2 regions of the Dactylosporangium sp. CA-139066 genome follow, and region 1 is predicted to be linked to the other one. Evidence: riboswitches for the same ligand, from Rfam matches in the RefSeq annotation. Region 1 holds a riboswitch; the other holds the start of a gene.
What was found. Region 1 has a riboswitch for cobalamin ahead of ACQEVU_RS36770 (VWA domain-containing protein). Riboswitches for the same ligand answer to the same signal wherever they lie in the genome.
Positions count from the first base shown of each region.

Region 2: another riboswitch for cobalamin. It lies ahead of ACQEVU_RS18730 (ribonucleoside-diphosphate reductase subunit alpha); the one in region 1 lies ahead of ACQEVU_RS36770 (VWA domain-containing protein).

Region 1 covers NZ_JBNJNH010000001.1:8,049,242-8,054,653, forward strand. Annotated here, with positions in the region: gene cobO (cob(I)yrinic acid a,c-diamide adenosyltransferase) at 1-501, opposite strand, end outside; gene ACQEVU_RS36770 (VWA domain-containing protein) at 503-2,548, opposite strand; cobalamin riboswitch at 2,607-2,751, opposite strand; gene ACQEVU_RS36775 (hypothetical protein) at 2,852-3,727, shown strand; gene ACQEVU_RS36780 (hypothetical protein) at 3,796-4,584, shown strand; gene ACQEVU_RS36785 (hypothetical protein) at 4,650-5,033, shown strand; gene ACQEVU_RS36790 (copper resistance CopC family protein) at 5,308-5,412, opposite strand, start outside.
Region 2 covers NZ_JBNJNH010000001.1:4,097,908-4,103,319, forward strand. Annotated here, with positions in the region: gene ACQEVU_RS18730 (ribonucleoside-diphosphate reductase subunit alpha) at 1-1,533, opposite strand, end outside; cobalamin riboswitch at 1,645-1,857, opposite strand; gene ACQEVU_RS18735 (response regulator transcription factor) at 2,006-2,668, shown strand; gene ACQEVU_RS18740 (RNA repair domain-containing protein) at 2,652-3,662, opposite strand; gene ACQEVU_RS18745 (hypothetical protein) at 3,667-4,140, opposite strand; gene ACQEVU_RS18750 (Dyp-type peroxidase) at 4,186-5,385, opposite strand; gene ACQEVU_RS18755 (copper chaperone PCu(A)C) at 5,387-5,412, opposite strand, start outside.

The sequences.
Region 1 (5,412 bases):
GGCGTCGCGACCGGTGACGACGACGTGCTGGTTGCCGGGGCGCTCGCGCAGCGTCTCCACGACGTCGGCGATGTCGACCCAGCCCCACTTGATCGGGTACGTGAACTCGTCCAGCACGTAGAACCGGTACGCCTCGGCGGCCAGGTCGCGCTTGATCTGGGCCCAGCCCTCGGCGGCCTCGGCGGCGTGGTCGCGCTCGGCGCCGGGGCGCTGGATCCAGGACCAGCCCTCGCCCATCTTGTGCCACACGACGGAGCCGCCCTGGCCGGTCTCGCCGAGGGCGCGCAGCGCGGTCTCCTCGCCGACCTTCCACTTCGGGCTCTTCACGAACTGGAACACGGCGATGGACCAGCCGGCGCTCCACGCGCGCAGCGCCATCCCGAACGCGGCGGTCGACTTTCCCTTGCCCTGCCCGGTGTGTACGGCAAGCACGTGCTGCCGGCGGCGCTGGCGCGTGGTGAGCCCGTCGTCGGGCACGTTCTCGACTTTTCCCTGCGGCAACTCAGGCTCCCAGGCTCGTCAGCGGAATGCAGGACGCCTCGAGCGCGGCGGCGAGGCGGCGCGCGAGGCCGAGGCGGATCGGGCCGGACTCGCAGTCGACGACCACGGCCGGTACGCCGGACAGCAGCGGCACCACGCTCAGCGGGTCGGGCCCGCTCGTGGACCGCCCGTCGGTCACGACCACGAGCAGCGGCCGCCGGCGGGCGTCGCGGCGGCGCTCGCCGTGCAGCGTGCGCGCGGCCTGGCGCAGCCCGGCGGCCAGCGGCGTGCGGCCCCCGGTGCGCAGCTCCGCGAGGCGCAGCACGCCCACTTCGTGGCTGGCGGTGGGCTCCAGGACGAGCGCGGCATCGTGCCCGCGGAACGCGATCATCCCGACCTTGTCCCGCCGCTGGTACGCGTCGCGCAGCAGCGACAGGATCGCGGTCTTCACCACGCTCATCCGCTGGCGGGCGGCCATGGAGCCGGACGCGTCCACGACGAACAGGACCAGGTTGGCCTCGCGGCCGACCTTGACCGCCTCGCGGACGTCGCGGGCCTCGGCCCGGCGCGCCCCCCGCAGCGCGGCGGCGCGCACGGTGTCGGGGACGTGCAGGCTGGTGAGCTTGCCGCCGAGCGGGGCGCGGGAGCGCACGACGCGGCCGTGCCGCGAGAGCGCGGGCGAGCGCCGTCCGGCGTGCGAGCCCGCCTGCCGGTTGGCGCGCCCGGCGATGCTGAGGAGCTTCGGTTTGTACGGCAACCCGGCGAACGCCAGCTCCTGGCTCATAACCGATGAGTCGGATACATCGGATTCGTCCGCTTTTTGTGGTTCGAAGCGTGCGTCACGGTCGGGCGAGCGGGGGCCGGGGGTGCTGTCGTCGGCGCCCCGGTCCGGGCCGGGGCCGGCGTCGTTCGCGTCGGGGCCGCCGTCGCCATCGTCCGGGCCGGGGCCGCCATCGTCGCCGCCGCCGTCGGGGCCGCCGCCCTCCGGGCCGCCGCCGTCGGGGCCGCCGCCGTCCGGGTCATCGTCGTTCGGATCGTCGTCGTCGGTGTCGGGGCCGGCCTCCTGCTCCAGGACCTCCTCCAGGCGGTCGCGGTCGGCGCCCGGCGGGTCGAGCGGATCGCGGCGCCGGCGGTGCGGCAGCGCGAGCCGCGCCGCGTCCCGCACGTCGTCCTTCGTCACCACCGTCCGCCCGTGCCACGCCGCCAGCGCGACCGCCGTCCGGGCGACGACGATGTCGGCGCGGAGCCCGTCCACGCGGTACGCCAGGCAGATCCGCGCGATCCGGTCCAGCTCCCGGTCCGGCAGCGCGACCCCGCCGAGGCGGGACCGGGCGGCGGCGATGCGCGTCGCGAGCGCGGCGTCGGCCTCGACGTAGCGCGCGGCGAAGGCGGCGGGATCGGCCTCGTAGGCGAGGCGGCGGCGCACGACCTCGGCCCGCGGCGCGGCCTCCTGCGGCGCGGCGACGCCGACGACGAGCCCGAACCGGTCGACGAGCTGCGGGCGCGGCTCACCCTCCTCCGGGTTCATCGTGCCGACGAGCAGGAACCGGGCGGCGTGCTTGACCGACACGCCGTCGCGCTCGACGTGGGCGCGGCCCATCGCGGCGGCGTCGAGGAGCAGGTCGACGAGGTGGTCGGGCAGGAGGTTGACCTCGTCGACGTACAGCACGCCGCGGTGGGCGGCGGCCAGCAGGCCCGGCTCGTAGGCCTTGACCCCGTCGCCGAGGGCCCGCTGCAGGTCGAGCGTGCCGACGACGCGGTCCTCGGTGGCGCCGACCGGCAGCTCGACGAGGGCGGAGCGGCGCCGCTCGAAGCCGGCGCCGGGCGTGTGCGGCCCGTCGGGGCATTCGGCGTCGGGCGCGGCCGGGTCGCAGGCGAAGCGGCAGCCGGAGACGACCTCGACCTCGGGCAGCAGCGCGGCCAGGGCGCGCACGACCGTGGACTTGGCGGTGCCCTTCTCGCCCCGCACGAGGACCCCACCGATGGCCGGCGACACGGCCGTGAGCAACAGGGCCAGGCGCAGGTCGGCCAGGCCGACCACGGCCGAGAACGGATACGGCGGCGTCACGGGCACACTTCCCTTCGGCGGGTCCGCGCCCGCGAAACGGCTGGAGCAGCAGCGGCCGGAGTCTCCTGACTCCCGGATCGCCGCCGCCACCTCGGCCTTCCAGCCGACCCATCACATCGAATGAGCTGGCCGTGGCCCGTGCGCTGAGGGACGGCTCCCCGGTCACAGTGGCGGGACCGTCCCGGTTTCGCACCGGGTTCCTCCGCATACCGCTTCCGGCCATCGTGTCCCACCGGCCCCGGGGCCGTCAACGTGACGCGGTGTGACCCTCACGATCGTCCACGGCCTGCCGATGGGCCGGACATGCGGCGTTGGCTGGACTCGGCCGCGCAGCTCGGGCTCTGCGTGGTGCTCGTGGCGATCGCCCTGATCGCCGCGACCCCGCTGCGCCTGCCGCCGCTCGCGCCGGAGACGTCGGTGGCGCCGCCGGGCACGCGCGCGATGTGGCTGTGGCGGCAGGACGAGCCGCGGCCGGTCGTGGACTGGGCGGCGGCCAACGGCGTGCGGGCCCTGTTCGCGTACTACGACCCCGAGGCCGGCCCGGCCGAGCTCACCCGCCTGCGGGAGCTGCAACGGCTGTGCGAGGCCGCCGGGATCGTGCTCGACGCGCTCGGCGGCGATCCCGCCTGGACCACGGACCACGCGACGGCGCTGGCCTGGGCGCGGGGCGCCGCGGCCACGGGCCTGTTCCGCGGCCTGCACCTGGACGTGGAGCCGTACCTGCTTCCCTCATGGACCCAGGAGCAGGCGGCACTCGTACCCCGGTTCCTCGCGCTCCTGGACGAAACGAACGCGGCCACGGACCTGCCGGTGGAGCTGGACGTCCCGTTCTGGCTGCCGACCGTGCCCACGCCCGGCGGCGGCAACCTCGCCGACGCGGTCCTCGACCGGGTCGACGGCATCACGGTGATGAGCTACCGCAACACCGCCACCGGCAGCAACTCGATGCTCGGCGTCGCCGACGACCTGCTGCGCCGGGCCGGGCGGGTCGCCAAGCCCGTGCGGCTGGGCGCGGAGACGCAGCCGCTTCGCGACTGCGGGTACTGCAGCTTCCACGGCGACTCAGCCACCCAGCTGCACCGGACGCTGGCCGCGGTGGACACGGCGGCGCAGCGGTACCCGGCGTTCGCGGGAATCGCGGTGCACCAGTACGACACCTGGATCACGCTCACCGGCTAGCTCAACACCGCCGCCGCACCGCCGATCAGGCAGACCGACACCGAGACACCCCGGGAAGGACCCCTCCGATGCGCCGTTCAGCCTCCATCGCCCTCGCGTGCGCCGCGGGCGCGGCCGCCATCGTCCCCGCGGCGGCACCGGCCTGCGCGGCGACGACCCCGGACTTCGGCCTGGTCGTGCCGGTCCTCGCCCCGATGCTGCCGGGCCAGACGGGCTGGGTGAGCACCATGTGGGCCGCCACCGACGACATCTGCAACGTCAAGGTGACGGCCACCGGCCCCGGCGTCACGGTGAAGTACCCGACGAACACCGCGGCCTACTCGTCGCTGTCGAAGGGCGACTCCCTCCAGGCCGGCCACCTGGACTACGCCGCCTTCAACGTGGCCCTCAACTCCTCGACGCTGCTCGCGCTGGTGCCGCTGAAGCTCGACTACTCGTACACGACCAGGGCCGACGGCGCGACGTCGTGCACGGGTACCGCACACACCGGCTCCGTGACGGCGACCCTCCCGGTCGTGGCGGTCACCGGCGACGCCGTGGTGCAGAAGACGGCCACCGTCACCGTCCCCAAGGCCACCCCGGTCTGGCAGCAGCTCGTCTTCCAGTCGCGCCGCGCCGGCGTCGACGACCTGCGCATCACGGTCTCGGGTGGCCCCGCCGGCCTGGTCGTGTCGTACCCCGCCGGCCGCGCCTACACCGCCCTGAACAAGGGCGCCGGCCTCGCCGTCGGCACCGACGACTACGCCGCCGTGAAGTTCGACGCCTCGGCCGTGGCCACGGGCACCTACAGGCTGACGGTCAAGCTCGCGTACGGCACCACCACCGACACCAACGACCTCACCCTCGTCGTCGCGTAACGCGGGTCCGGCGGGCCGGCTTCACCGGCCGGTCCGCCCCCGCCCGGCAGAGAGGCATGCTTCCGATGTTCCGCAACCGTGCCGTGCTCACGGTGACCGCGTTCGCCCTGCTGGCGGGCGCTTCCGCGTGTGGGAAGTCCTCGGACACCACCCCGCAGGAGATCAAGGCCCCCGCCGCCACGTCGTCCGGCCCGCCGCCCCAGGAGCGCCGCGAGACGATCTTCCTGGACGCGACGGCGGCGCATCTGTGCTCGGTGCAGTCCCAGGTCTACACGGACCCGAACGCGATGGCCTCCGCGTACGCCTCGCGCCCCATCTACACGGACCTGACCGACGCCCAGGTGGACGAGTTGCAGCGCCGCGTGGTGAGCGACCCGGCTTTCGCCGACCGTCTGACGCGGCGCATCCAGGCCACGTGCGGCTCCCCGTCCGCTTCGCCGACACCCTGACCCCGATATGTCGGGCGCTCCGCGCCACGACATATCGGATATTTCGTATATGCGCAATTCACCCGGCTCGCCGCAGTCCGCTTCACGGTCACACGCCAGGCGCTCGGAGCTGATCTTCAATGCGTGGAGGGCCCGCGCGCCCCGCTAAATCATGAAATGTCCGAAAAATCCGGCCACGGAGTGGCTGGATTTTTCGGGTCGGCGCCGAAAGGCACGCGACGGGACCGGCGTCGTCCGGCCCGAGCAGCGGGGCAGCGGGGCGCGAACGTCCTGGTCAGGCGCGGCGGCGTTTGCGGGACACCGGGACCGGGGTGCGACGCGCCGCGGCGACCACCATGAAGCCGACCGCCGCCACGATCAGCGCCGGGATCAGCCAGTC
Region 2 (5,412 bases), 4.0 Mb from region 1:
CGGCAGGCGCAGCGTGAAGAACGCGTCCTGCAGGCCCATCAGGCCGAGGCCGACCGGGCGCCAGCGCGGGTTGGACGCGGCCGCCTGCGCCGACGGGTAGTAGTTGATGTCGATGACCCGGTCGAGGAACACCACGGCGGTGCGTACGGTGTCGCGCAGCCGTTGCCAGTCGACGCCGCCGGCGGTGACGTGGGCGCCGAGGTTGATCGAGCCGAGGTTGCACACCGCGGTCTCGTCGTCGCTGTTGACCTCGAGGATCTCGGTGCACAGGTTGGACAGGTGGATGGTGTTGCCCGGCGCCCCGGTCTGGTTGGACAGCGCGTTGGAGCGGTCCTTGAACGTCATCCAGCCGTTGCCGGTCTGGGCGAGGGTGCGCATCATCTTGCCGTACAGCTCGCGGGCCTTGACGGTGCGCACCGCCTGCTTCTCGGCCGCCCGGTACGCCTCGTCGAACGCGTCGCCGTAGAGGTCGGGCAGGTGCGGGGCGTCGGACGGGTCGATGAGCGACCAGTCGGCGTCGGCCTCGACGCGGCGCATGAACTCGTCGGGGATCCAGTTGGCCAGGTTGAGGTTGTGCGCGCGGCGGGAGTCCTCGCCGGTGTTGTCGCGCAGCTCCAGGAACTCCTCGACGTCCGGGTGCCACGGCTCGAGGTAGACGCAGGCCGCGCCCTTGCGCCGGCCGCCCTGGTTCACCGCGGCGACGCCGGCGTCCAGGGTCTTCAGGAAGGGCACGATGCCGTTCGATTTCCCGTTGGTACCGCGGATCAGCGCGCCCCGCCCGCGAATGCGCGACCAGGCGATGCCGATGCCGCCGGAGAACTTGGACAGCTTCGCCACCTGGTGGTAGCGCTCGTAGATCGAGTCGAGCTCGTCGCGCGGGGAGTCCACGAGGAAGCAGGAGGACATCTGGGTGTGCCGGGTGCCGGAGTTGAACAGCGTGGGGGAGCTGGGCAGGTACGCCAGCGACGACATGAGCCGGTAGAAGCCGATCGCCTCGCCCGGCGTCTGCGACAGTCCGCAGGCGACGCGCAGCAGCCAGTACTGCGGCGTCTCCACGACGAGCCGGGTCTCGGGGTGGCGCAGCAGGTAGCGGTCGGCGACGGTGCGCAGCCCGAAGTACTCGAAGCGCAGGTCCCCGTCGAGGTCGACGGCGTCGTCGAGCTTGCGCGCGTTGGCGGCCACGAACGCGGCCGTCTCGTCGCCGATGAGCCCGAGCTGGTGGCCGTAGCGGATCGACTGGCTGAAGCTGGCGACGCCCTGCCCGCGTACCTCCTTGTCCACGAACGCGGCCAGCAGCCGGGCGGCGAGGCGGGAGTACTGCGGCTCCTCGCCGATGAGCTCCGCCGCGGTCTGGATCGACAGCCGGTCCAGCTCGGCGGTCGTCGCGCCGTCGTACAGTCCGCTGATCGTCTTCGTGGCGACCCGCAGCGGGTCGGCCTCGTCGAGGTCGCCGACCCACCGCTCGACCGCCTTGACGATCTTGTTGACGTCGACCGGTTCCAGGTCGCCGTTGCGTTTGCGCACCTGCATCATGTGTGTCCCCCTCGTCACGGCGCAGGGGCGACGCCACCGCAGGACGGCACGGCCGTCATCGGCGTTGGCGTCGGCCGTCCCGCGCAGCCTTCGACCGCCACACACCCCGGTTGGGCGCGCGGCGCGCTGGCAGGTCTTCGGACTCGCGGGCCTGACCGGGCTCGGTCGCCTACCGGCCGTCGCTTCCCAGACCGGGCGGCCCAGTGCTTCGTTGACGGCTTTCGTTCCCACTCACCGCTGCGGGGCAGTCCCGGACTTGCACCGGGTTCCCTCTTGCGACGCCCGTCCTGGCGGGACGGGCGAACCAGCTGCGGGCAACACCATATATGGGAGGCATCGAGAAAGCGAAACACCAGATGGTGTGTCGGCGTGTCGCGCTCGCCACGTTCAGGGTCCTCTCAGGACGCGTGGCGCAGCGTGAGCCGCTGCGCGATCGTGCCCGCGCACCGTCCGCGAGGGAGGCGCCTGGACCGTGACCCGCCTGCTGCTCGTCCAGGCCGACCACCTGGCGGTGGTGCTGTGCCGCGAGAACCTCGACGTCCGATCGGCCGCGACCGCCGCCGAGGCCCTCGACGAGATCCTGGCGGGCGGCCTGGACCTGGTCCTGCTCGATCCGGCCGTCCCGGATCTGCCGGCCCCGGCGCTGTGCCGGGCGCTGCGGGCCCGGTCCACGGCCGGCATCATCGTCGTCGGCGCCGGCGGCGAGGACGACATCGTCGCGGCCCTGGAGCACGGCGCCGACGACTACGTCGCCGAGCCGTACGGGATCAGCGAGCTCGTCGCCCGCATCCGGGCGGTGCTGCGCCGCTGCCCGAGCCCGGCCGGCGCCCGCCGGTCAGACGTCATCACTGCCGGGCCGGTCGCGCTGGACCCGGCGGCGCACATCGCGACCGTCACCGGGCAGCCGCTCGAGCTGACCCTGAAGGAGTTCCAGCTGCTGGAGACGCTGGTGCGCAACCCGGGCCGGGCCCTCGGCCGCGGCCTGCTCATCGAGGCGGTCTGGGACGGCATCCAGGAGGACAGCAACACCCTCAACGTGCACATCAAGCGCCTCCGCTCCAAGATCGAGCCCGACCCGGCCGCGCCGCGGCATCTGCTCACCGTGCGCGGGATCGGGTTCAAGTACCAGCCGTGACCAGCAGCGCCGTGAGGCCGAAGTGGTCGGAGACGTACCGCGGGCGGTCGTCGACGGCGAACGGCCGGTCGCCGAAGCGCTGGATCTCGACCGGGACCAGGTGCTCGCCGCGCAGCAGGATCCGGTCGAGGCGGCCCGGGCGGCCGTTCGGGTCGCCGATCGCCGCGAGGGGGTTCGCGCCCGGGTCGAAGGTGTAGCCCGGGTCGTACGGGTACAGGGCCGGCCACACGTCGACGAGGCCGGGCATCGGGATCGGAGTGTCGTCGCCGAAGTTGACGTCGGCGAGGATCACGGCGTCCTCGACGTCGGGCCGGGACAGCCGCTCGTCGAGGACCCGCAGCTCGCGGGCGCGGCGCCGCGGCGCGTCCGGCGCGCGGTTGCTCGTCAGGTGGGCGGCGGCGAAGGCGACCCGCCGGCCGTCGACGCCGACCACGAGCCGCCGGTGCGACTCGAAGCGCAGCGGCCGGCGGCTCAGCAGGACGGTGCCGTAGGCGGCGTCCGGTGCCGGGCCGTCGGAGACGTGGTAGCGCGACCGCACCCAGTCCGCGGCGAGCAGCGCCGACCACAGCTCGTGCGTCACCTCGTGCAGCGCGATGACGTCGGCGCCGAGGCCGCCGAGCAGCTCGACGCAGGCCGGGAACCGCCGGTGCGGGTAGGTGCGGTGGCGGTCGTGGGCGTCGGAGAGCACGTTGTACACCGCGACCTGCACCGGCTCCCCGGCCAACGGCGGCGGCGTGGTTTCAGGTGCGGACGGGCTCAGCGCCGCGAGGTCGGCGCCGACCAGGTCGATGCGGGCCTGCCGGTCCCAGACGACGGTGTCGCCGGCGCGGACGTACCGGATGCGATGCCACGGCACGTCCGACCCGGCGACGAAGGCGGGCAGCGGCGACTCGCGGATGCCGGCGCCGCGCTCCTCGTAGCCGATGACGAACCGGCTCGCGTCGATCGCGGCGTCGTACCGGATCCGCGCCACGACCTCCTGGATCGGTCGCATGCGGTCAGCTCGGCCGGTCCAGCAGCGTGCCGAGGCCGTCGATGCCGCCGGTGGGGTACTCGCCGGCAACCTCCGGGGCGGACTGGAACGGCAGGATCCGCTCGACGCCGTCCGGACGGGCGATGCGGACCTCCGACAAATCCTCGGGCAGCACCCACACCTGCACGGTCGCGCCCGGCGTGAGCGCCGCGGCGTCGTCGGCGCGCAGCCGGTAGCCGAGGAAGTCCAGCTCGTGATCCTCGATGCCCTCGAAGCGCAGCCGCAGCCGCACATTGCGCAGCCGCGCCGAGTACGGGCCTGGCGTCTGCTCCGCCTCCGCCGCCACGATCTGCGCGGGCAGTCGCGCGCCGCGCCGCATGATGCGCCGATTGCGGCGGTACGCCCCGAGCCCCACGGCCGTCCCCACGCACACGGCCACGACCAGGCCGACCAGGGCCCAGCCGGGCGTCGGCGGCACGGGCGACAACGCGATCGTCATCGGCGCACGATATCCGCCGGCCGCACACCACGGTGGTCCGTCGGCTCAGTCGAGGAGCCCCTGACCGATCCAGCCGCCCGGCGCGCAGCCGGGTGGGACGGCGAACACGGCGGAGCCGATCGGCGTGGTCCAGTCGTTGAGCAGGTCGGCCTCGGCGAGGTTGCGCTGGATGGGCAGGAACTGGGCGCCGATGTCGCGCTGGTAGGCGGCGAAGATCAGGCCGGCGTCGGCGGTGCCGTCGGCGGCCGGGGGTTCGTCGTAGTTGTACGGGCGGCGGAAGATGCGCTGCCGGTCGTCGAGGACGTGGGCCCGGGCGGCGTGGGAGAACTCGGAGATGACCGGAAACCCGTTCGCGGTCTTCGCGGCCAGGTCGAGGGGGTCATGCTCGCGCCGGCCGGTGAGCGGGGCACCGTCGGCGAGGCGGCGGCCGACGGCGAACTCCTTGCCGGCGGTGTCGGCGGCGTCCCAGGTCTCGAGCTCGGCGCGGATGCGGCGCAACACGAGGGTGGTGCCGCCGTGCAGCCAGGCCGGGCCGTCGTCGCTCCACACGGCGCCGGCGAAGACGCCGGTGCCGGGCGGCGGGTTGGCGGTGCCGTCGACCTGGCCGAGGATGTTGCGCTGGGTGACGCCGTCGTCCTGCATGCCGCGGCCGCGGCGGAACCCGCGCTGTACCCACCGGACGGCGGCGAAGGCGCGGGCGTCCTTGACGAGCATCCGCTGGGCGTGGGCGACGGTGACCGGGTCGTCGGCGCAGATCTGCAGCAGCAGGTCGCCGCCGCACCATCGGGGTTGTAGTTTGTCGATGGCGAAGGGCGGCAGCGGTTGCAGCGTCTCCGGCCGCCGGTCGGTGCGGCCGGCGGCGTCGAACAGGGCCGGGCCGAAGCCGAACGTGACGGTGAGGCGGGCCGGTATGTCGGCGAGCTCGGGCTGGCCGTCGGCGAGCGGCGGCGTGCCTTGGGTGAGCCGGGCGGCGTCGTCCGTGAGCAGCCGCATGAGCCGGCGCAGCGCGGCGCGGTCGACGCCGGTGTTGAGGGTCAGGGCGACGAATGCGGCGTGCGCCTGCGGGGGTGTTTCGATGCCGGCCTGATGGACACCGTGGAACGGCACCATCTGTGCTCCGAGGTCCACTGTGGACGCTTTCGGTTCCGAGCCGGAGCAGGCGGCGACGGCCGCGGTGCCGCCGACGGTGAGGGCGCCGGCCAGCAGCGCCCGCCGGCTGACCGGGGCGGGTGTGCGGTCGGTCATGTCAGCCGGCGCCGGGCTGGTAGGACT